3 regions of the Bacillus sp. 11C genome follow, and region 3 is predicted to be linked to each of the others. Evidence: riboswitches for the same ligand, from Rfam matches in the RefSeq annotation. Region 3 holds a riboswitch; each other region holds the start of a gene.
What was found. A riboswitch is a leader RNA that binds a small molecule or an ion and turns the genes downstream of it on or off. The one in region 3 is predicted to bind thiamine pyrophosphate.
Positions count from the first base shown of each region.

Region 1: it holds a riboswitch for thiamine pyrophosphate, as region 3 does, so the genes downstream of both, ACY3LV_RS11355 (YkoF family thiamine/hydroxymethylpyrimidine-binding protein) here and thiC (phosphomethylpyrimidine synthase ThiC) in region 3, are expected to answer to the same signal.
Region 2: it holds a riboswitch for thiamine pyrophosphate, as region 3 does, so the genes downstream of both, tenA (thiaminase II) here and thiC (phosphomethylpyrimidine synthase ThiC) in region 3, are expected to answer to the same signal.

Region 1 is NZ_JBUPVZ010000007.1:4,312-12,365, reverse strand. It holds gene isp (serine protease Isp) at 1-892, opposite strand, end outside; gene rsbRB (RsbT co-antagonist RsbRB) at 1,116-1,949, shown strand; gene thiX (HMP/thiamine ABC transporter permease ThiX) at 1,983-2,747, opposite strand; gene ACY3LV_RS11365 (ABC transporter ATP-binding protein) at 2,722-4,365, opposite strand; gene ACY3LV_RS11360 (ECF transporter S component) at 4,352-4,951, opposite strand; gene ACY3LV_RS11355 (YkoF family thiamine/hydroxymethylpyrimidine-binding protein) at 4,992-5,555, opposite strand; TPP riboswitch at 5,650-5,762, opposite strand; gene ykoG (two-component system response regulator YkoG) at 5,865-6,551, shown strand; gene ACY3LV_RS11345 (ATP-binding protein) at 6,555-7,916, shown strand; gene ACY3LV_RS11340 (PepSY domain-containing protein) at 7,916-8,054, shown strand, end outside.
Region 2 is NZ_JBUPVZ010000007.1:187,250-195,303, forward strand. It holds gene thiF (thiazole biosynthesis adenylyltransferase ThiF) at 1-171, opposite strand, end outside; gene thiG (thiazole synthase) at 168-938, opposite strand; gene thiS (sulfur carrier protein ThiS) at 935-1,135, opposite strand; gene thiO (glycine oxidase ThiO) at 1,135-2,244, opposite strand; gene tenI (thiazole tautomerase TenI) at 2,228-2,845, opposite strand; gene tenA (thiaminase II) at 2,823-3,530, opposite strand; TPP riboswitch at 3,612-3,720, opposite strand; gene ACY3LV_RS12445 (monovalent cation:proton antiporter family protein) at 3,783-5,627, opposite strand; gene prpE (bis(5'-nucleosyl)-tetraphosphatase PrpE) at 5,860-6,594, shown strand; gene ACY3LV_RS12455 (RluA family pseudouridine synthase) at 6,605-7,504, opposite strand; gene ACY3LV_RS12460 (NAD kinase) at 7,519-8,054, opposite strand, start outside.
Region 3 is NZ_JBUPVZ010000015.1:80,473-88,526, forward strand. It holds gene ACY3LV_RS17760 (helix-turn-helix transcriptional regulator) at 161-361, shown strand; gene ACY3LV_RS17765 (hypothetical protein) at 363-836, shown strand; gene rpsN (30S ribosomal protein S14) at 853-1,122, opposite strand; gene ACY3LV_RS17775 (hypothetical protein) at 1,236-1,772, opposite strand; gene katA (catalase KatA) at 2,201-3,652, shown strand; gene thiC (phosphomethylpyrimidine synthase ThiC) at 3,892-5,664, opposite strand; TPP riboswitch at 5,796-5,903, opposite strand; gene ACY3LV_RS17790 (Type 1 glutamine amidotransferase-like domain-containing protein) at 5,972-6,664, opposite strand; gene ACY3LV_RS17795 (hypothetical protein) at 6,957-7,154, opposite strand; gene spo0M (sporulation control protein Spo0M) at 7,298-8,054, shown strand, end outside.

The sequences.
Region 1 (8,054 bases), on a different contig from region 3:
ATCCATTACCTGCCAGCGTTTTTGCAATATCGAGAGGGAGTGTTCTGCGGACCAGCTGTGCATAAACTTCAGTTTCAGAAAGCTTTCGTTGAAATGATTCTTCTTCATAGCTTTTGATTAAAGCAAGCGCTCCGCTGACATGAGGGGCAGCCATTGAAGTGCCGGTAAGCTTACCGTACTTCTTGTTAGGAAGGGTGGACACTATATTTTCTCCCGGTGCCACAAGATCAATCTCTTTATTGGCGTTAGAAAATTCTGATAATTCACGCGCTACGGAAACAGATCCAACCGCGATCACTTCATTATAAGCCGCAGGGTAGGAAAGCTCTTCTGTTCGTTCGTTTCCGTCACCTTCATTTCCCGCTGCGCAAACGACAAGCACTCCGTTTTTGACGGCGTTTTTCACCGCTTCTTCAAGCTCCGGCACATCGTTCGGTCCGCCAAGGGACATCGAGATGATATCGGCTTTCTGTTCCACAGCGTAGTTAATGCCGTTAATAATCCATTCATATTGGCCGCTGCCGTTTGCACCGCCAAGAACTTTCACAATCAATAGGCTTGCCTCAGGCGCGACCCCGGCAATGCCGCCGTTTGAATCGTTAGCTGCAATCGTTCCGGCGACGTGTGTGCCGTGTCCGTTGTAATCGGAAATCGCATCTTCCTTGCCGCCGTCATCATCCGTGAAGTTCTTTCCGCCGATGACTTGATTTTTTAAATCAGGGTGGCTTATGTCGCAGCCCGTGTCCAATACAGCAATTTTCACATTTTTTCCTTTTACCCCTTTTGCCCATATTTCTGGCGCCTTAATCACTTTAATGCCTTCAGGAAGCTCGTTTACATCCATGATCTGCTCATTCGTCACATACGGGATCAAGCGGATTTCACCATTCATAAAAAAGCCCTCCTTTTTTATGCTTGCAAGTGGATACAAGGATGTTGCTTCACATTATATGAAAAAAGCAACCGCTCGGACAGAGCCATTTGAAGCATTTTGAAAAAATAGGATACAACCCAAAGAATTAGTAATTTTCAAAATATTGGATGGCTTCAGCTTGTATGACTGGGATTCAGCGGTCAGTCAAGTTATAATAGTGTTTGGGGAAAGGAGTAGTGTGATGAAACTGAATGAAAAATTATATGCATTTTTTTCAGAGTATGTGGAACAAATGGCTGATGAATGGATTGAAACGATGGAAGAAAGCGATCCGAATTCGATTTATGCCTTACATAATGCATCTGTAACGGAAGAATTGAAAGAACAGGACAGAGAATTTTACCGGCATCTGAATGACATGTATGTTTTACCGGAAAAACAATTTCTCGAAGAATTTCGAGTGTGGGTCATTGAGCTGACGAACGATCAAAAGCATCTCGACACTCCGGTTCAGTATGTGATTCGGGAGTTTATGAGAAACCGGAGATTATATACGAAGTATTTTGAGAAGTTCGCAGAAGAAAATGAGTCGGCGTTTGAACCGGGAGAGAAACAAAAATGGGCCGATTTGATTGTAAAAGTTTTTGATTTTACCATTTATACATTCGTCGATCACGCTGAAGCAAATGCCAAACAGCAATTAAACGCCCAGAGAGAAATGATATTGGAATTAAGCTCGCCTATCATTACCCTGAGCAAATCAACAGCTCTGCTGCCGCTTGTCGGTGACATTGACACTGAACGTGCAAAGTTTATTCTGGAAAACACGCTTCATGCTTGTGCAAAAAGACGCGTGGAGCATCTGTTAATCGATCTATCAGGTGTGGTGGTGGTTGATACGATGGTGGCGCACCAAATCTTTAAATTGATTGAGGCGCTCACTTTAATCGGTGTCAGGTCAACCCTGTCAGGAATCAGGCCTGAAATCGCGCAAACCGCTGTACAGCTGGGGATTGATTTTTCGAATATTACAATTAAAACCAATCTTGCCCAGGCATTAAACTATCATCAATAAGAAAAAAATCCGCTATCAACCGATAGCGGATTTTTATGAGGCAAAACATAGGGATACGAGTAAAGATCCTGCGAATAACAAGAGAACGAGGCAAAAGAACAGCCAATCGCGGCGGTTTACGGTCAGTGTCCGGTAATATGTCCGGTTTCTGCTTCCTGTAAAACCTTTTGATTCCATCGCAAGCGCTGTCCGTTCCGCTTTTCTGATGGCGCTGGCCAACAGCGGGATGGTATACCGCTTTAGCGCGCTGATTTTCTCAATGAAGCCGCTCTCTGCCGCTCCTCCTCTGATTTTATGAGCCTGCTGGATCAGCTGGATTTCATCCTTTAACAGCGGAAGAAAACGAAAGCCTGCAATGACCCCGTATGCGAGCTTTGGTGAGAGCTTGCATTGCTGGACAAGGCTCAGCATAAATAAAATGGGATCGGTCGTAAAGACAAACATCATCGATAACGCGGAAAAGCACAAAATACGAAACCCGAGAGAAATGCCGACAGAGACATTATCGCTGTTGATTGAGATAGGGCCTGCTTGAAACAAGAAATTATCCGGAGTTGTCGGGACCTTGCCAAAAACAGCGGCTGTCCATACGCATCCGAATGCCAAAATCAAAAACGGAATCGTAAACAAAAACCATTTTTTTAAAGGGATTCTGGCCGCCAATAGGACACCGGCAACGATGATGATATAAAAACACACAGGAGTGTAAGGATTGTAAATAAACGACAGCATGACGACACACAAAAAAACCGCCGCGGCTTTCACTGTCGGATTAATGAGATGTAACGGCTGCTTCATCACGCACCTCCTCTTGGTAGGCCATCCATTCATATAGAAGGGGGAGGGTGAGCTTTGCTTTTTGGACAAGCCCTTTTTCCTGAGAAAATAACTGCGCTGGAGATCCGTCAAAAGCTAGATTCGTATCATGGAGAACAAGCACGCTGTCGGCATACGAAGAGACAAGCTCCATATCGTGCGTAATCATAAGGACAGCGGTTCCTTCTTCCTTAATACGCCGAATCATATCCATGCATTCAGCCGCCGTATGGGCGTCCTGGCCAAAGGTTGGTTCGTCTAATAATAAAACCTTTACATCATGCATGAGCATAGTAGCGACACTCAGGCGCCGTTTTTGTCCTTGGCTGATCGCAAACGGATGATGATCAGCCAAATGCGCAAGACTGAAACGATCCAGCAGATGGTGCGCTTTTTCCTTAGTTTCAGCATTTACTTTTTGACCGAACATCAGCTCGTCATACACCGTATTGGTGACGAACTGATGCTCCGGGTTTTGAAAAACAAATCCCAAACGTTTTCGCAGTTCTTTTTCTTTATATGAATGCAGCGGCTGATCATATAGAAGAATCTTGCCGCTTTGCGGCTTCATAAGACGTGCGAGAACAGATAAAAGCGTCGATTTACCAGTGCCGTTAGGGCCGACAAGCGCCGTCAAAGAGCCTTCGTGCAATGAAAAGCTAAGGTCTTTGAAAATCGTCTGATGTCCTCTTGCGAATGAAAGGCCGCTGACTTCCAGCACACTCTTCCCAGAAGGAGTTTCTTTCTTTTCTGCATACTCGGCAGGAAAAGGCTTTTTGAACAGCGTTTCCTTTGATAAAGTAAACGGCATACTGCATTTTTTCTGCAGATCAGATACTTTTGGAATCGCGATGCCCATTTGCTTTAGGGTTGCCGCTTCGTACTGAAATAGATCTTGCGTTCGGCCATCCAGCGCTTTTTTTCCTGCTTTGTCCAGCACGATCGTTCTTTCAACCCAAGGCGTCCAGTCATCAAGCTGATGCTCAATGACAAGGAGGCTGAAGCCTTTATCACGCTGAAGATCTTTCATCATGTGAACGAACTCCCGCGCTGAATAAGGATCTAGAAGAGAAGTCGGCTCGTCTAACATAATGAGCTCGGGTTCCATGGCCAGTATACAGGCAAGAGCAACTTTCTGTTTTTGTCCCCCTGACAAAGTGGATATTGTTTTTTCTTTTAAATGAGCAATACGTAATTTTTCTAAAACGGCATCGATCTTCTCCGTCATCTCTTCTTTCGGAATCTGCAGATTTTCCAGCCCGAAAGCGATTTCGTCCTCCACCGTCAGCATGCAAAACTGCTGATCGGGGTCCTGAAAGACGACCCCGGCATACTGGGCTACCGTTTCGGAGGCTCCAGGGTCTGTGACCGGCTTTTCAAGTAAAAATACATGCCCCGACTGTGTGCCGTCACAAGCCTCCGGGTAGAGACCGTTTAAACAAAGGGCGAGCGAGCTTTTTCCGCATCCGCTCGGTCCTAGCAATAAAGCGCATTCTCCTTTTTGAAGCTCAAACGAAATATTTTGAAAAACCGGGTTCGCGTCTTCTTCATAAGAGAAGCTGAGCCTGTCAACCGTGAGAAGCTTATCAAAGGCTTGCATGTTCTGATACCCGTTTCCGTTTCTTTTTCAGTTCCTTTCCGAGTGCCATTCCGTTTAGCACGCCCGTATAAGCGAGAGAGTCGCTGACAGCCTTCCCGAGAAGTCCCGCAAGAAGTGCGCCGGAAGCAAGACGGATTATAAACAAAATGAGAAGATAACCTGGTGAATAGGCAATATAGCCAGAAACAAATAGATTATAGATAAAGCTGGCTACTGAAGATCCCATTCCTGCCAGCATAAGTACAGGCAGAGAATATGCTTTCCAGCGCGTCGCGAGAAATACAGCTTCAGCCCCGAGACCTTGAACGATGCCGACGACGATGACCATCGGGCCAGATGGATTTCCCAGCAGGCATTCAACGAGAGCGGCTATGACTTCAGAAACTAGCGCTGCTCCGGGTTTTCGAATAATGTACGCGGCGATGATGGAAACGATAAACCAAATACCGAAAATAGGTTCATAAGCGATTGGACCGAACATACCTGCAAGTACGTTTCCAAAATGCGTAAATAATAAATAAACCACGGCAAAAACAATACTGATAACGGACATAATGACAATTTCTTTTACTTTCCAGCTTTTCATTTTATCCCTGCTTTCTGTTTTTTCTAGATGGACTGTTAGCCTAAACATTCACAGTCATGGTTACGTGCTTTGTTTGCTTTCCAGCCATACGGAAAACGGCTTCCAATGTCCTGAATACGTCATGCGCATCCCCGTCAAGCTCACTCGCGTAATGGACACCTTGTACGAAGGTGCCTTCTGCTTTCGCAATGTCGACAGCTTCCATGATCAAGCCCATATAATCGGGCTCATTCATCGGATAAAGGGCAAATTGGCACGGCGCTTCCGCGTTCAGGCTCCGGACAGCATCTTCATTGACACGATTATCGTCTGCGGAAAGATATGTATCTCCTTGTGTGTCGCCCGGGCATCCGATGGAAAACGTGCCGTTCATGACGATGTGTTTTTCGCTGTTTGCCGCGTTAAGATAAATGGCTTTGGCTGCATCGAATACATGATCAGCCGATCCTCGTAAGATTGTGCTGATATGGTCGGTTTTCGTCCAAACCTTAGATGTGTCGGTTTTTTTCAGTGCAGACTTGATCACATTGATAAAATCATCTGTCATCGGATATAAAGAGAACCGAAAACCGGCGATTCTGCTTGTACCGCATATTTGCTGCATTTCTTTCACCTCTTGTTTTTTGGTAAAATAAAAAACTGCATATTCTAAGGGAATATGCAGTAAGAGATCGATTAAGCGCACAAAAAATACACCATTCGGTCAACCTGCACTTCCCCACGCTGGTATTATCCAGATCGGGTCATAAGGGATCAAAGCGCGTTACTCTCGCGCTTTATCTCAGCCAAAACAGCACCCCTAGTGCTTTCCGTATACAATTTTTTATGTTGACATCATAATAGATGATAAGAATCATTTTGTAAACCAAGAAATCATTTTTTTCATATCGAGTCAGGAGAGGGATGATCGGATTTGGAAAAAGGACACATATTAATTGTGGAAGATGAAGAAAAAATCGCCAGAGTGCTTCAGCTTGAATTGGAGTATGAAGGTTACAGCGTTACCATGAAACACAATGGTACGGAAGGGCTGAATGCGGCAGCGGAAGGCGGGTATACCTTGGTGCTTCTTGATGTTATGCTTCCGGGACTTAGCGGCCTGGAGGTGCTGCGCCGCTTGAGAAAAACGGATTCGCAAACACCGGTCATTTTATTAACGGCGCGCGACAGTGTGCCTGATAAGGTAACTGGACTGGACATCGGTGCCAATGACTATGTCACAAAGCCGTTTGAAATTGAAGAATTACTTGCCAGAATCAGGGCGGCACTGCGCCAAAAAGGGACAAAAACAAAAGATATTGACACCTTTCTTACTTATGACGACTTACGGGTGAATGAAAAAACACGTGAAGTGAGACGCGGAGACAAAGAGGTGGAATTAACGCCGCGGGAATTTGATTTGCTCGTCTATATGCTGAAGCATCCGCAGCAAGTGCTGACACGGGAGCAGATTTTAAGCTCAGTATGGGGATTTGATTATATTGGTGATACAAATGTCGTGGACGTCTACATCAGATACATCAGAAAAAAGTTGGATTATCCTTACGAAAAACAGCTGATCCATACGATTCGCGGGGTTGGCTATGCCATTAAGGGGTAAAAAATGAAGCTAAAGACCAAGATTCATCTATACACATCACTATCGCTGTTACTGTTATTAATTCTGGTCCATACCGCGGTCTATCTCATTTTTTCATCCGCCCTGACATCAAAGGATGCGGCCCGGCTTGCAGATGAGACCAGTAACATCGCCGAAGCACTGCATGCTGCTGAAACAGAAGGAGTGGCTTTGCAGGACATGCTGCAGGCCTATCTTCCGGCAAACGGCATGGTCCGTGTTGTGAATGGAGATCAAAAAGCCGTTATGACGATGACAAAAGAAAAAGCGTATAAAGATTTCCCTCTCGCTTTTCATAGCGGTGAAACTGCAGATGTAAGGAAACATGACGGCAAACTGTTTGCTGAAGCTGCTGTTCCGGTTATTTGGACCGATGGGCAAGTGGTATCTCTTCAGCTGGTTGAAAGGCTGGAGAACACAGAAGAGAGTCTGTTTCTGCTGAAAATCATCTTAATCGCTGCGAGTGCTGCTGTCTGTATCGCTTCTTTTTTTGCGGGAAGCTTGCTCGCCCGCCGGATCATCAATCCAATCAGGCGATTAATGATGACGATGAAAGACATACAGCGGGAGAAAGCATTCAAAACGATTTCCTTGGAAGGACAGTCCCACGACGAGTTATATCAGATGGGGCTGACGTTTAATGAGATGGCGATGATGCTGAAAGATCATTACGATAAACAGCAGCAATTCGTTCAAGATGCTTCACACGAATTGAAAACCCCGCTCACGATTATAGAAAGCTACAGCAGCCTGATGAAGCGATGGGGGGCAAAAAAGCCGGAAGTGCTTGAGGAATCGATAGAAGCCATTTATTCAGAAGCGCTGCATATGAAAAAACTGACCAATCAGCTTCTGACGTTGGCCAAAAGCCACGAAGGCATTGAGCTTGATCTGAAAACAATCGATCTGGTTGAAGTGTCGCGCACTGTCATGCAAACGCTCCAGCCTGTCTATCAGCGTGACATTTTTCTTGAAACAGATAAGGAGAGCCTGTTTGTAATAGCTGATGAAGAACGCATCAAGCAGCTGCTGACCATTTTGCTCGATAATGCCATTAAATATAGTGAAAAAGCCATTGTGATGACAGCCAAAACGAGGAATGGGCTGCCGTTTCTGTCAGTAAGGGATGAAGGCATCGGAATACCTGAGGAGCATATCCCGCACCTGTTCGAACGGTTCTACCGAGCGGATGAGGCACGAAACAGAAAAACAGGCGGAACGGGTTTAGGCCTTTCCATTGCCAAGCAAATCGCCGATGAGCACGGCCTTGAGCTGTCTGTAAAAAGTACGCCGGAACAAGGAACAGCTGTCACCATGGAATTCAGAGAACAGAATGGGGGAGGCTGATGAACAAAACAATCAAAGCAATTTCTGCTGCAGCGGCGGTTTTAGCCATCATCATCTGTGCGGTTCTTATCATTCGGCAAACCCATGAAGATGTAATGTCAAAGAAGGCTGTCGTAAAAAAAGTCGAAGCCTCTTATG
Region 2 (8,054 bases), on a different contig from region 3:
ATCTCTGTCGGCAATCTTCACAGAGCCGACACCCGCTCTGACCAGCATTTCTGCACTGGCTGTTCCAAGCGCGCCGGCGCCGATAATCACGGCGCGCGCTTCTTTCAGTTTCTTCTGGCCGGCTGGGCCGATCGGAGCAAACAGCTCCTGTCTGGAGTACCTGTCCGTCATACAGGAAGACCTTCTCCCGGACTGCTTGCCGTTCCGTACTGCTTCCGCGGAATACGTCCCGCCTCATAAGAAAGGCGTCCTGCTTCCACCGCGAGCTTCATGGCATGAGCCATTTTCACAGGATCATTAGCGCCTGATACAGCCGTATTGAGGAGTACGCCGTCAGCTCCAAGCTCCATTGCGTATGCCGCGTCTTTAGGCGATCCGATTCCGGCGTCCACGATAACCGGCACTTTCGCTTGTTCAATAATAAATGACAGATTCAAAGGATTTAAGATTCCTTGCCCAGATCCGATCGGAGATGCCCCCGGCATGATGGCGTGAACGCCAAGCTCCTCCAGTTTTCTTGCCAGCACAACATCATCCGACGTGTACGGGAGCACGATAAATCCTTCTTCAAGAAGCTGTTCGGACGCCTTTAATGTTTCAACAGGATCAGGCAGCAAGGAACGGCTGCATCCGATGACTTCGACTTTAATCATGTCACAAAGCCCTGACGCTTTCGCCAGCCTTGCAATCCGAACCGCTTCTTCAGCGGTCCCGGCGCCCGCTGTATTCGGCAGAAGCGTGTATTTAGATAAATCAAGCTGTTCCAGAAAATTAGGCTGAGACGCTTCAAAAATGTTCATTCTCCGCACAGCAAATGTTAAAATATCAGACTCGGAAACAGCCACCGCTTCCTTTTGGATATCAAACGATGGGTATTTCCCCGTACCCAGCAGCAATCTTGATTGAAATGATTTCCCGCCAATAGTTAACATGCTCATCCGCCTCCTACAAAATGGACAATTTCAATGACATCGCGATCACAAAGCTCAACCTCGTGATAGTGTTCTTTGCCGATAATTTCTTTATTTCTTTCAACGATAACGATTTTATTTTCAAGCTGATAGGACGCCAGCAGATCTTGAATTGTACCTGTGTCTTTTTCCCATTTCACGTCTTTACCGTTCAGCTGTAGCATCATATCTGAACCGCCTCCTTGCGATCAATTCGGAATGCGTGCAGCCAGTCTTGATTGACCTCTATATTCATGATGAGATCACTGATCAAAGCCCCCGTTGCCGGAGCAAGCAGAATCCCATTTCTAAAATGGCCCGCAGCAAATAAAATACGGCTGTCCTCAGGGTGTCTGCCGATGTACGGTTTCCCATCCTTTGTTCCCGGCCGCAGTCCTGCCCAAAAACGATCCACCTTCATATTCTGAATGGCCGGCAGCATCGTTTTTGCTTTTTTCATAACAGATTCCAGTCCGCCAAGATCCGGTATTTCACTCCAGTCACCCGGCTTCATTGTCGCGCCGACAACCAGTCTGCCGCTTTTTCTCGGCACGATATAGCAATGGTCATGGTAAAGTGTTTTTGTCAGCGGTATATCATCATTCCAAACAGACAGGCATTCCCCTTTTACAGGGAAAAATGAGTTGTTCAGCCCGAGCTGTTTAAAAAACATTCCGCTCCACACCCCGCTGGCAACCGCGACATAATCCGCACATACGTTACCATTCGGTGTCTCGATGGACAGCGCTTCACCGTCACGTTCGACATGCATGACGGGAGTATGCTCAAAAATCTCCGCGCCAAGCGCTTTCGCTGCTTTCGCATATGCCTTGCAAACGAAATAAGGCTCAACATGCACATCATCCTGAATAAAGGATGCCCCGAAAATGTCACCGGACGTATACGGCTCTTTTTCTAAAACTTCTTCTTTTGTATGCCAGCTGACTGATTCCAAATCATCCATCTTCCTCAGCCGCAGCACGTCTTCTTCAGAAAACGCCAGCTTAAACATACCGCCGTTATGTCGACTGATATCAATACCAGATAATGGGTAAAGCTCTTCTCCAAGACCTTTGTACAGACGCTGGCTGTGCATGGCGAAGTCAAAAAACGCGTCACGTTCCTCGCACTCGGCATGGGCGCCAAGCATTCCGGCAGCGGCACTTGTTGTTCTGCCGCCCATTGTCCCGCTTTCAAACAATGCGATTGTTTTGTTTTCCTTTGCTAAATGATAAGCAATCGCGGAACCAATAATCCCGCCTCCAATGACTACTGCATCATAATGCCTTTTCATAGCGCATCTCCTTTAGCTTACGGGAATATCGTCTGGCAGCTTCCAAAGGGTCAGCGGAAGAGAAAATTCCTGACATGACAGCGATGCCGTCTGCTCCCGCTTGTTTTACGTCTCTTAATCTGTCTGGTGTCATGCCGCCGATGGCCATAATCGGGATGGACATCCGCTGTTTGATTTCTGACAGCAAGGACATGCCTCTGCCTTCAAGACCCTTTTTGCAATCCGTTTCAAACACATGGCCGAACAATACGTAGTCCGCATCTTCCTTTTCTGCTTGAACGGCTTCCTCCAGTGAATGCACTGACCGCCCGATATGAAGGTGAGGAAATCTGGCTCTGACCTGCTTCGGTGAAAAGCTGTTGCTCGGCAGCTGCACGCGATGAATAGATGAAAAAAGTGCAATATCCACTCGCCCATTCATGACCAATTTTCGTTTATCTACCCCGCCTTCAGAAACAAGCTCAAGCAGTTTCAAAATGTCAGCCGCCGATTTAGACCGTTCTCGAATGTGAATGTAATCAACTTCATTCTGAATCGCTATGATGACTCTCGCTAACGTTTCAACCGGCTTGCAGTCATCAGTTATGGCGTGAAGCTCCAAATTCCTCCACCTCTTTTATGCCGCGGTTAGACCAGCCTTCTTTTTGATAGGCCATTCCCCAAAATTGATACTCATAAAAGCTTGAAATAACAAAATTCTCTTTCATCTTGGCACGCACTTCCTCCGTGCTGTTTTCCGCCAGCTCATCAAAGCGATTGATTTGCTCTTCGACCTGCTGTCTGAACCAGTCACCGCCGTATGTGCTGATCCACTTCTGATAAATCGGATGCCCCGGATCACATGTCAGTAATTTCTCGCCAACCTCGTAATACAGCCAGTAGCATGGCAGCAGGGCCGCTAAGATCTCAGCAAAATTTCCGCTCAAAACCGAACGGTACATATGGGATGTATAAGAGTATGCTGTAGGAGACGGCTTAAAGGCCTTACGCTCTTCATCACTGATGTCCAGCAGCTCCGCAAACTCGCGGTGAAGCGCCATTTCCGCCTCATATGTACCTTGGGCGTGGCTTGCCATCCGGCCCGTTGTATAAAGGTCCTTCGCATAAGCGGCGCCGAACGATTGCACCTTGGCAAAATGCGTTAAATAATAAGAATCCTGAAGCACGTAGTATTTAAAACGGTCAATCGGAAGCGTTCCGTCACCGATTCCCTGAACGAACGGATGGACAAAGCTCCCTTCCCACCATTCTGCGGCTGCACTGCGGCATTCTTCTGAAAATTTCACACGTCATTCCCCCTGTCTGATAAATAAAAAAACCACTTTCCCGCAAGGAAAAGTGGTTTGGAATTGGCGTAGTAAACTAACACAAATACCGCTCCACTTCCCTACGCAGGTCTGAACCTGTTCAAGTTATGAGGGTCTAAAAGTCACACTTTTATCTCAGCCCTTATGAAGGACACCCCTAGTGGTTATACGAATACATATTGAATTGTTGTTGCACCTCTATATTAACACGAATCCCTATTTGGTCAAGGTTTATCCTTCTAATGTTTTCTTAAGTTCCATTACATACACCCTAGACCCGGTGACAATTAAGCGGTCTCCCAGTTTCAGCCTTGTATCCCCATGAGGAACGATGCTGTCCACACCTCTAAAAATCCTGACAAAGATGACGTCTCCTGTAAAAGGGAATTCCCGTAAAATCACACCGTCGTACGTGCTGTTTTCCATATTAATTTGATACAGAGAAGACTCTTGGTTCGTGAGCAGCTTCATGACACCAGGCGCTTCTATTAGCGCGCGAAGCAGCGTTTTTGTCGACAGCAGAATAGAAAAGATGTTGATTCCCTGCTCCTTCAAAGTTGCTTCATTTTCGGGTGATCCCACGCTGGCAATGACTCTTCCTGTTCCTTTTTCTTTTGCAAGTAACGCAATGTCCGCATTCATGTCTTCATTCCCAGTTGCGACAACCAGGATATCTGCATCAAAAATGCCCAGTGATTCAAGCGTCTGGTGTTCATAGTCAGAGATGGCTTCAACGGTAAATACTGATTCTGACAGCTTTTCCTCCGCATTCTCTTGATAGACATGCACAACACGCACGTCATACTCCTCTTCCGGCAGTTCAAGAGTAACCGGCAATGTCATTTGGTTCGCGCCGATAAACGTAATTGTCTTTTTCTCCTCCGGGTGCTCTTCCCGTGTGTATAATTTTTTAAATAAGACCGGCGAAAAAATACTGGCAATGACGGCTACTAACGTCAACGCTCCTGACATATTTGCGCTGATCACGTGAAGCTGCTGTCCGATTGTCGCAGCGGCAATCACGAGCGAGAGCGTTGATGTCAGCAGGAAACCAGACGCCAAAGTGGTTCGTTTATCATACCACTTCTTCAAGTACAGGACAGGAATGATTTTGCTGACTAACAGCGCCAAAAGCAGAAGCGGGATCATGATTAAAATTTTCGGATCTTGGAAAAGGGTCCAAATATCGAGCTTCACACCGACCATTACAAAGAAAATCGGAATTAAGAACCCGTAGCCGAATGAATCCAGCTGCTGAACAAGTTCTTTGTTTGGCGAAAGAAGGGAAACGAGAACCCCCGCTAAGAAAGCGCCGAGAATATTTTCCGCCCCAAGTGATTCAGACAGGGCAACCAGTACGATAATTAACGTAAAAATGGCACGCGTCCCGATCTGAATCGTCCCTTTTGACATCGACTCAACAAATGAGCGATGTTTAAAGACCCGGCCGAAAAAGTAAAGCACCACTCCGGCTGCAAACAGGATCATCAAGAGCCACATGTTCCCGCTGTCTTCTCCGTATAGAGAAGAAAACACAGCAAGAAGAATCATCGTGACCAAATCAGCAATCACGGCAACAAGCAAAATAATCTGCCCGATATTTGAATTCATAATCCGTTCTTCTTTTAACGTTGGAACGACAACACCTAACGAAATCGTTGAAATAATTAGCGTCATTAAAAACGCATTTTCGATAAATCCTGCCAAGACGAACCCATAGGACAGCAGCAATGATAAAATAAATATACCGGCAAAAATAATGGACGCCGTAGCAAACGTATTAGGCGCCGCTTTGCCGTTCGGCAGGAGCTGCTTTTTCTTTCCTTTCTCAAACGATGAAAAATCAATTTCAAGCCCGCTTAAAAACATTAAAAAGATAAATCCGAGCAAAGAAAGCGTCTCAAGCCATGTATCACCCTCGACAACTAAATTAAGACCGCTTTTTCCGATAATCAGCCCCATAATGATTTCTGCAACAACAACCGGGATCGTCAGTTTAAAGCGGTGCAAAAGGATGGGTGTTAAAAATGCAACGATAAGTACAACAACTAAAGATGCGACAGATGAATGCGCCATAATCAGAACCTCCTTTTTAGGTCAGGGTTATTTCAGTTCTCAATCAAAGAACAAAACCTCATTTTTTAAAAAACATAACGCGATTTTAACAAGGATGATGATAAAAAATAAAGTAAAAAGGTCTTATTCCTGTTTAGAAAATAATTCTTCTATAATTTGCACATAAAAGCCTGTGATGACTCACAGCACTTTGCTCCATAATAAATAAAACAATCGGCAAGGAGGATCACGCATGGCTTACGATATAATCAGCGATATTCATGGCTGCTATGATGAAATGATGGCATTAATCCAAAAGCTTGGCTATACAATGAAAAATGGAGTGCCTGTCCACGAAGAAGGCAGGGTGCTTGTTTTTGCCGGAGATTTAACTGATAGAGGACCAAAATCGATTGAGGTCATCCGCTTTGTAGCCGGCGCTTACGAAAAAGGCGCTGTACGTTATGTTCCGGGAAATCATTGCAATAAGCTGTACCGCTACTTAAAAGGAAACCCCGTGAAAGTGATGCATGGCCTCGAAACAACAGCGGCAGAGCTTGAAGAATTTTCTACAGAAGAAAGAAAAACAGTCAGCGAACAGTTTATGAAGCTGTACGAAACGGCGCCGCTTTACGACATCTTACATAACGGAGAATTAGTTGTCGCCCATGCTGGCATAAAGGCTGACGATATCGGAAAATTTACCCGCAGAGTGAAAGACTTTGTGCTTTACGGCGATGTGACGGGTGAAACGTATCCGGACGGCAGGCCTGTCAGACGTGATTGGGCTGCATCCTATAGCGGAAGCGCTTGGGTGGTATACGGCCATACACCTGTGAAAGAGCCCCGGAAAGTCAATCGCACCATCAACATTGATACAGGCTGCGTATTCGGAAATAAACTGACAGGCTTTCGCTTTCCAGAACTAGAGACCGTCTCTGTTCCAAGCTCCCTGCCTTATGACGAATCAAGATTTCGCCCAATATAAAAGGAGAGAATTACGGATTCTCTCCTTTTATCAGTTCTTTCATATCTTGAGGCAGTGCAGCATGAAACACCATGTTCTCCTGCGTCAGCGGATGGATAAACGAAAGCTGCTCGCTGTGCAGAGCCTGCCGGCCAATTTCCCGTCTCGTTCCGCCATACAGTGTATCACCGCACAGCGGGTGCCCGAGGTAGCTCATATGTACACGAATTTGATGGGTCCGACCTGTCTCAAGCTGCAATGTCACCGATGTGATCTCGTCAGTTGCGTGTGTGACATGAAAATGGGTAACAGCCTTCTGGCCGTCCGGTGTCACGATCCGTTCAATAATACTGTCAGGATGTCTGCCAATCGGAGCATCGACAGTTCCTTCCATCTGTGTCATCCGCCCGTGGACCACTGCCGCATACCGGCGTTTCACAAGCCCGCTTTTTTGCGCTGACGATAAAATCGAGTGGGCAAAGCGATGCTTGGCAACAAGCATGAGACCTGATGTATCCCGGTCCAGCCGGGTGACAAGATGAACTGTCGCCCTCACTCCGTTTTTTTGATAATGATGGATCATTCCATTCGCAATGCTGCCGGATGGGTGCTCTCTTGAGGGGATTGATGATACATAAGGCTGCTTGTTGATCACAAGCACATGCTCATCCTCATACAAGATATCGAGCGGGACAGGCTCTGGCAATAACGTCTCACTCACCTGTTCCTCAGGAAACTTCACGACAAGAAGATCTCCCTCTCTCAAAACGTATTTGACCGTTACATGCTCACCGTTGATCAGCAGGTCTCCCCCGCCAAACTTGATATCGGTTAACAGACGTTTCGAAATTCCCAGTTCACCTGCATATTCCTTTACAGTCATTCCGTCTTCAGCGGAAGTGATGTTCTTTCTGATAAAAAAATGCTCCACGATACGTCCTCTTTCTATTCACCTTTTCCGATAAACGAATCCTGAACTCTTTTCCAAAATGGAAACGGACGGAATCTCGCAAACCTTACATTTTCAGATGCAACTTGGCAGCGAATCGACTTCACATCCTTATGAAGAAGGGTTAAATGGTCAATTGTCACTTGAAAGTCAACTTCGTTTCTCGGCTTAATCATGCAATCATGATGGGAAGGGAGAAGCAGCGGCGATCCGACCGTCCGGAATACACGGTTGTTAATAGAAGCCATTTCCGCGAGCTGGATCGCTCTGATAGACGGATGGATAATCGCTCCGCCCAGCGCCTTATTGTAGGCTGTGCTGCCGGATGGCGTTGACAGGCAAAGGCCGTCGCCCCGGAAGGTTTCAAAGAGCTGCCCCTTGATTTCCACATCAGCCACAAGGCTTCCTTCTATGCTTTTAATTGTACATTCATTCAATGCTAAATATCTTTCTTCCCGCTCGTTTTCGTGATAGGTCACAATCACTTCGAGAAGCGGATATTCGACTGTATGATACGGCGTTTTCGCAATCG
Region 3 (8,054 bases):
TTTTTTTATATTACACGTTTATTGATTTTTCGTCAAGGGAGTATAAAAATTTTGTCGAAAAAATGTTTTCTTTTTGTAAAGTTGTTAAGTCGCATTTACATAATGTTAAGTATACTATACAATATAATCAAAAGAGATTGTGAAGGGGACAGACGTCATGATGAAAAATAAAGTGAAAGAGCTGAGGGCGCGTTTGGGCTATTCCCAGGAAAAACTCGGAGAAACAGTCGGCGTCACAAGACAAACGGTGGCAGCTATCGAAAAAGGCGACTATGTTCCCTCACTGTTGTTAGCACTAAAAATCTGCAAAGCTTTCTCCATGAAAATGGAGGATGTCTTTTGGTTAGAGGAGGAATACTAAGATGAGCATGAAAACAAAAGCAGCTTTTCAACTAGTTTTGTTTGGCCTAGCATGCTGGACGCTGATTTCATACTTTAAAGCCTCTGAAGGCATAGCGGCCTTTTCCCGTACAAAGAGCGGCGAGATGGTGTTTGAATTAAACCTCACTCCCTTTATTCTGTTTATTGCGGCGGCTGCGGTTTATATGTACTTGCATAAGAAAAGCCGCCCTGCCAGAAAGCAGCTTCTCCTGCCTGATGAATTTGAAGAGCAGGATGAAAGAGAGCAGATGATGACGGCAAAAGCATGCCGCGCGTCTTATATCGCCGTCTATTTCTCGCTTCCTGCCGCAGCGGTTCTTCTCATTTTTTATCCGCTTTTTCAATCGCATATTCCGTTTTTCCCTATTATTATTGTGTTTATCATCATGATCATCCAGCACCTATCCTACGTCATCGCTTTCAAGAAAAACGAAAAAAACTCCGGCGCGCTGTAATCGGCCGGAGTTTTTCTTACCAGCTCGCTTTTTTCACACCGGGAATCTGTCCTTTATGAGCCAGCTCCCTGAAAGCGATTCTGGACATTTTAAACTTCCTCATATATCCTCTCGGGCGCCCTGTTACCATGCAGCGATTGTGGAGCCTTCCCGGTGCTGAATCTCTCGGCAGCTTGCTGAGTGCCTCGTAATCTCCTTTTTCTTTCAGCTCGCGTCTAATATCAGCGTATTGTTCAACAAGCTGCTGGCGTTTTAACTCTTTTGCCACTTTTGATTTTTTAGCCAAGTCACATAGCCTCCTTTTTAAATCGAAATTGTTACGATTTAAAATGTATCACGCACGATTCAAAAAAGCAAGTATACCGCTTTGTAAAACAGACGGCCTGAAGCCGCCCGTTTCTAATGATGCAATTCCACATAATACAGTAGCGCATCTTGATGCTTAATGAGCTCTTTTTTGTGTTCAGAGGTGTGCATTGGTTCGTCAGTCCCTTTAATACTGCTGCCGATCAATACAGGTTTTTCGAAAGAAATCGGTTTAGCCGACGAAATCTTCTGAGTCACTTCCTGTGCCGCGCTATCATCACGCCGAAACGACGAATCAGCCACAATATTTCCTTGTTTATCCACAATTCCAAAATGAACGGTGCTCAGTTTATTCTTACCTTCTCCCTCCTCATTCTCAAAGTAAACAAATTGTAATGAATCGGGTTTTTCCTCCGAGTAATCTGCACTTACCGGTCCAATGGTTTCAACAAGCTTTCCGTTTTGATAATGCTCTATATACATTTCAGCTCCAGAAATGCTATCACTGATATTTGCGACCTCGGCAGTGAAGGTTTGGGAGGCTGCAACATCCATTCTATTTTTTTCGAGATCTGACATATCGGCCTCTTTGATTTCCATTTGTTTTGTATCTTCGCATGCTGACAGCATAGCAATCAGGCAAATAATTGTTGTGCTTATCAATGTTTTCAGAAAATCAGCTCCCTTCTTTACATATCATACCATGTGTTCAAGGGCTGTGTTTTACTTAAACCTGCGCCTTATTGGCAGAAGCAAAAGCCAAGTCTGCAAAATAAACACTTTTCTAAGTGAGGATACCGGTCATAAACCAACTCTATTTATGCGAGATTTTGTCTGCCTGTTTATCACTTACTCTGCTTGTTTCGCAAATAGAAAAGAAAAAATCATGATCACACAAATTTTCATTGTTTTAAAACCTGTTATGACAGAGGTTTATCATCATTTTCAATACTAGATATCGCTTAATATAAATAACTATTTTATAATAATTATAATATGATATTGACTTTTTACTTAGAGATGATATTATGTTCTTATAAATTCCAAGAGGTGATCACATGAGTTCAAATAAACTGACAACTAGCTGGGGCGCCCCGGTTGGAGATAACCAAAATTCAATGACTGCAGGTTCTCGCGGACCAACTTTAATCCAAGATGTACATTTACTCGAAAAATTGGCCCATTTCAACAGAGAACGTGTTCCTGAGCGTGTTGTTCACGCTAAAGGAGCAGGCGCTCACGGATATTTTGAAGTAACAAACGATGTAACAAAATACACGAAAGCCGCTTTCCTTTCTGAAGTCGGCAAACGCACACCGTTGTTCATCCGTTTCTCAACAGTTGCCGGTGAACTTGGCTCGGCTGACACAGTTCGCGACCCGCGCGGATTTGCCGTTAAATTTTATACTGAAGAAGGAAACTATGACATCGTCGGAAACAATACACCGGTATTCTTTATCCGCGATGCGATTAAGTTCCCTGATTTCATCCATACACAAAAAAGAGATCCAAAAACACACTTAAAAAACCCTACAGCTGTATGGGATTTCTGGTCACTTTCACCAGAATCGCTTCACCAAGTGTCGATTCTGATGTCTGACCGCGGGATTCCTGCGACACTTCGCCACATGCACGGCTTTGGAAGCCATACATTCAAATGGACCAATGCCGAAGGCGAAGGCGTATGGATTAAATATCACTTTAAAACAGAACAAGGCGTGAAAAACCTTGATGTTAGTACCGCTGCAAAAATTGCCGGTGAAAACCCAGATTATCATACAGAAGATCTTTTCAACGCGATCGAAAACGGTGATTTCCCCGCATGGAAACTATATGTGCAAATCATGCCTTTAGAAGATGCAAATACGTATCGCTTCGATCCGTTTGATGTCACAAAAGTTTGGTCTCAAAAAGACTATCCGTTAATCGAAGTCGGACGCATGGTTCTCGACAGAAATCCGGAAAACTACTTTGCAGAAGTAGAACAAGCGACATTCTCACCTGGAACACTTGTGCCTGGCATTGATGTTTCTCCGGATAAAATGCTTCAAGGCCGGCTGTTTGCTTATCATGATGCACACCGCTACCGTGTTGGCGCAAACCATCAAGCGCTGCCAATCAACCGCGCACGCAACGAAGTCAACAATTATCAGCGTGACGGACAAATGCGTTTTGATAACAACGGCGGCGGATCTGTATATTACGAGCCTAACAGCTTCGGCGGTCCGAAAGAGTCACCTGAGGATAAACAAGCAGCATATCCGGTAGAAGGAATCGCTGACAGCGTAAGCTATGATCACAACGATCACTACACACAAGCCGGTGACCTCTACCGTTTGATGAGCGAGGATGAGCGTGCCCGCCTCGTTGAAAATATCGTAAACGCCATGAAGCCGGTAGAAAAAGAAGAAATCAAACTTCGCCAAATCGAGCATTTCTGCAAAGCCGATCCTGAATACGGAAAACGCGTGGCAGAAGGCCTTGGATTGCCGATTAAAAAAGATGCTTAATAGAGATGCAAAAACCCGCTGTGCAATTAGCGGGTTTTTTATTTAGTTACGCACTTCGTATGCTTCATATCAATTTCCTCCATGGGCATCGTTACTTCATAACCTCTCGTTTGTTTTCAAAATCAGAGCTTAAACGGCAAAATCTTATTCCCATTAATACAAAAAAAGGCCCTTATCTAAAAGATAAGAGCCTTCGGTGCCCCGATCAGAAATGCTGAAATTAATTCGCTGGCAATCTTTTATTTATAAAGCTGGCTGCCTTGATTTACAAATTCTTCGGCTTTTTCTTTCATCCCCTCTTCGATGGCATCCCATTCACTAAGCTCTTTGTCCTTCGCATAGTCCCGAATATCCTGAGAAATTCTCATGCTGCAAAACTTCGGACCGCACATTGAACAGAAATGAGCGGTTTTCGCTCCTTCTGCCGGCAAGGTTTCATCATGGTATTCAAGCGCTCTTTCCGGATCAAGAGATAGATGAAACTGGTCACGCCAACGGAATTCAAAGCGGGCTTTCGATAAAGCGTCATCCCGTTTTTGCGCTCCGGGATGCCCTTTGGCAAGATCAGCGGCATGCGCAGCAATTTTATATGTAATGACTCCTTCACGTACATCATCACGATTAGGCAGCCCCAAATGCTCCTTCGGCGTTACATAACAAAGCATGGCTGTTCCATACCAGCCGATCATCGCCGCTCCGATCGCTGAAGTAATATGGTCATAGCCCGGCGCAATATCTGTCGTCAGCGGTCCTAAGGTGTAAAAAGGCGCTTCTTTACAAATGTCCATTTGTTTATCGACGTTCTCTTTAATTTTATGCATCGGCACATGCCCTGGTCCCTCAATCATCACCTGAACATCATGCTTCCAGGCAATTTGCGTCAATTCTCCGAGAGTCTCCAATTCAGCAAACTGCGCTTCGTCATTGGCATCAGCGATTGATCCAGGGCGAAGCCCATCCCCAAGAGAGAAAGCAATATCATACGCTTTCATGATTTCACAGATTTCTTCAAAATGAGTATACAAAAAGCTTTCCTGATGATGAGCCAGACACCACTGTGCCATAATCGCTCCCCCGCGTGACACGATTCCCGTTGTCCGTTTGGCGGTTAACGGCACATACCGCAGCAAAACACCCGCGTGAATCGTAAAATAATCCACTCCCTGCTCTGCCTGCTCGATCAGCGTATCACGGTAAATCTCCCACGTTAAATCCTCCGCTACGCCGTTTACCTTTTCAAGGGCCTGATAAATCGGAACAGTTCCCACAGGCACGGGGCAATTGCGGATAATCCATTCACGCGTCGTATGAATGTCTTTTCCGGTAGAAAGATCCATCATCGTATCCGCTCCCCAGCGAATGGCCCACGTCATTTTTTCCACTTCTTCTTCTATAGATGACGTAACCGCTGAATTCCCGATATTCGCATTAATCTTCACATGAAAATTCCGGCCGATAATCATCGGTTCGCTTTCAGGATGATTAATATTTGAAGGAATGATCGCCCGGCCGCTTGCTACCTCATCTCTGACAAATTCGGGAGACACATGCTCGCGGATTGCGATAAACTCCATCTCAGGTGTAATGATCCCCTTTTTGGCATAATGCATTTGTGTGACATTTTGGCCTGCTTTCGCCCGCAGCGGTTTCCGCTTTAGTCCTGGGTAGCTTACGTTTAGGTTTGCTTTTTTATAACCGTTATCTTCTGGTTTGATCGCCCGTCCCTCATATTCTTCGACATCGCCGCGCTCACTGATCCATTTTTGGCGGAGAGGCTTTAATCCTTCTTGAATATGAATGGTCACATCAGGATCCGTATAAGGTCCGCTTGTATCATAGACACGCACAGGCGCGTTTTCCTCTTCGCCGAACGACCCTGTCGTCGGGCTCAATGCGATTTCCCTCATCGGCACTTGGATGTCCGCAGAAGAACCCTCCACATATACTTTCTTGCTACCCGAAAAACTCGACATAATAGAAATGTTGGCTTGCTGCACTGAATTGTTTTGCATCACTGATCTTCCCCTCTCTTCGTTTGAAAGGACAAAATCAAGCCCATAACCAGCACAAAAAACCGGATTCAAATGAATGAACCCGGTTACAGTCAGAAAGAAACTTATTATTGCCCAGCACGACAATAATAAAAACAATTTCTCTACTTCCCCACGCTGGTACGAACCAGATCAGGTCCAAAGGGTTAAGAAGCTTACCTTCTCTCTCAGCCCGAAAACGGGCACCCCCAGTAACTATTGATTTCGGACTTATCTTAACATAAAACCAACCTAAAAAAAAGAGGAATATATAAAATATTCAGCTAATTCACCCCAAATATTTGACCGGCAGCGGAGTTTCAAATATTTCATGTTCACCCCTCGTCACCCGATATACCTTTGCACCCGGTCTTGAACTCACTGTCTGAAACAGCTGATTATTTATGAAATGGAGAGCCGCTCCATCTTCCGCCGCATAGCCCTCGCACAAGAATTCGTTACATATCAGCTGATGGTATATCGGTCTCCGATCCTTCTCACCGTCATAATGAGGACAAAAGCTTCCTTGCAAAAAGCCTAAACTTTTCATACTTGTCAGCGGTCCGGCTGAATCCGTCACCCCTTCTGCAAACCAGCAGATCGCACCGGCACTTAATCCAGCTAGAACCACACCGCTCTTCCACGCCTCTCTGAGAATAAGATCCAGCCCCCACTCCTTCCATAGCACAAGCATATTCCGTGTATTCCCCCCGCCAACATAAATCACGTCCTTTTCCATAACAAAAGAAGTTAAATCTGTTGACGGCGGCTTAAATAAGGATAAATGAGATGGCACACAATCCAATGTTTGAAATGTATGATAAAACCGCTGAACATAGTTTTGGGAATCACCGCTTGCCGTCGGCAAAAAACAAATACGAGGCGTCTTCCGTGCCGATTGATTCATGATATATCGATCGAGGGACAAATTTTCTGGCTCCATCGAAAAACCTCCCCCTCCCATCGCAATAATCTGTTTCATCATCCCACTCCCCGACAAAATTTGTTATTCATTATAGCATGACACAAGCCTAAATATTTTTTTATCAGAAAGAGCTAGAACATTAAATTCCTAACGATGATTTATAGCCCGAATCAAACCTAACAGCAACTAAAACCAGCATAAAATAAAAATTGCGCAGAACAGAACTCGCAAACCCAGACCTCAGAAAGCGTTGCATGAACAATTAGTTACAGTTGTTCATTTCATAGAGAACTGTAACAAAGTCATAAAAAAAGACGGTGTCTCATTTATGGGACACCGTCTCTTCCTTTTATTGCTCCACTCTTTGTAAAGCCTCGTTTACCGTTTCTTTTATAAACGCGTCTTCACCGCTTAATGAGTCTAAACTGAGATCACCATTTCTCAGCCTTTCGGAAATATTGTTTATATCCTCTTCTACCGTGATTTGCAGTTCACCAGCCAAAAACATTCTATGTAATTCATCAGCAACCAGACTTTCTTTATTCATTTCAACTCCGCTCCTTTGCTTTAAATTATTCTTAGTCTGTCCCAAGACTTTACGAATATAGGAAAAAAGTATGAATCAAACGAATCTTTTTTCCTCTTTCTTACGTATATCTGTTGAGAAAAAGAAAAAGGGGAAGATCTAATATGTCATTTTTCAAGAAGTTTGCGGCAAGTGCCGGAATCGGTGCTGCAAAAGTAGATACAATTTTAGAGAAAGACGCCTATTATCCAGGAGAAGAAGTACGGGGAACTGTCCATGTCAAAGGCGGAAAAATCGCTCAGGACATCCGCTACATTGACTTACAGCTTAATACACGGTACGTCATTGTAAAAGACGATGAAGAGCACCGTAAATACGCTACAATCCATTCTTTTCGGGTCACTGGTTCATTCACCATTCAGCCTGGTGAAGAGCATCAATTTCCATTCTCATTCACTCTCCCTCTTGATACGCCGATCACTGTAGGGAAGGTAGAAGTCGCCGTAGTGACAGACCTTGATATTCAAGGCGGTATCGATAAATCCGACCATGACCGCATTTACGTTGAAGCGCATCCCTGGATTGAAAGTGTGCTGGAAGCAATCGAAAACCTGGGCTTCCGCCTGAACGAAGCAGACTGCGAACAAGCGCCCTACTTCCGGCGCCGACTTCCATTTGTTCAAGAATTTGAGTTCGTCCCAACATCAGGCTACTATCGTCAGATGCTTGATGAATTAGAAATTATTTTCCTTTTAGACGAAGACGGTTTAGACATGATTATCGAAGTCGACCGCAGAGCAAGGGGCCTGCGAGGATGGCTTGAAGAGATGTATAATGACGGAGAACAGCTCGTACGCGTCCGCTTCAGCCAATCAGAGCTTGAAGATGCAGAAGAGCTTGAAGAGGTGTTAGAAGAGATCA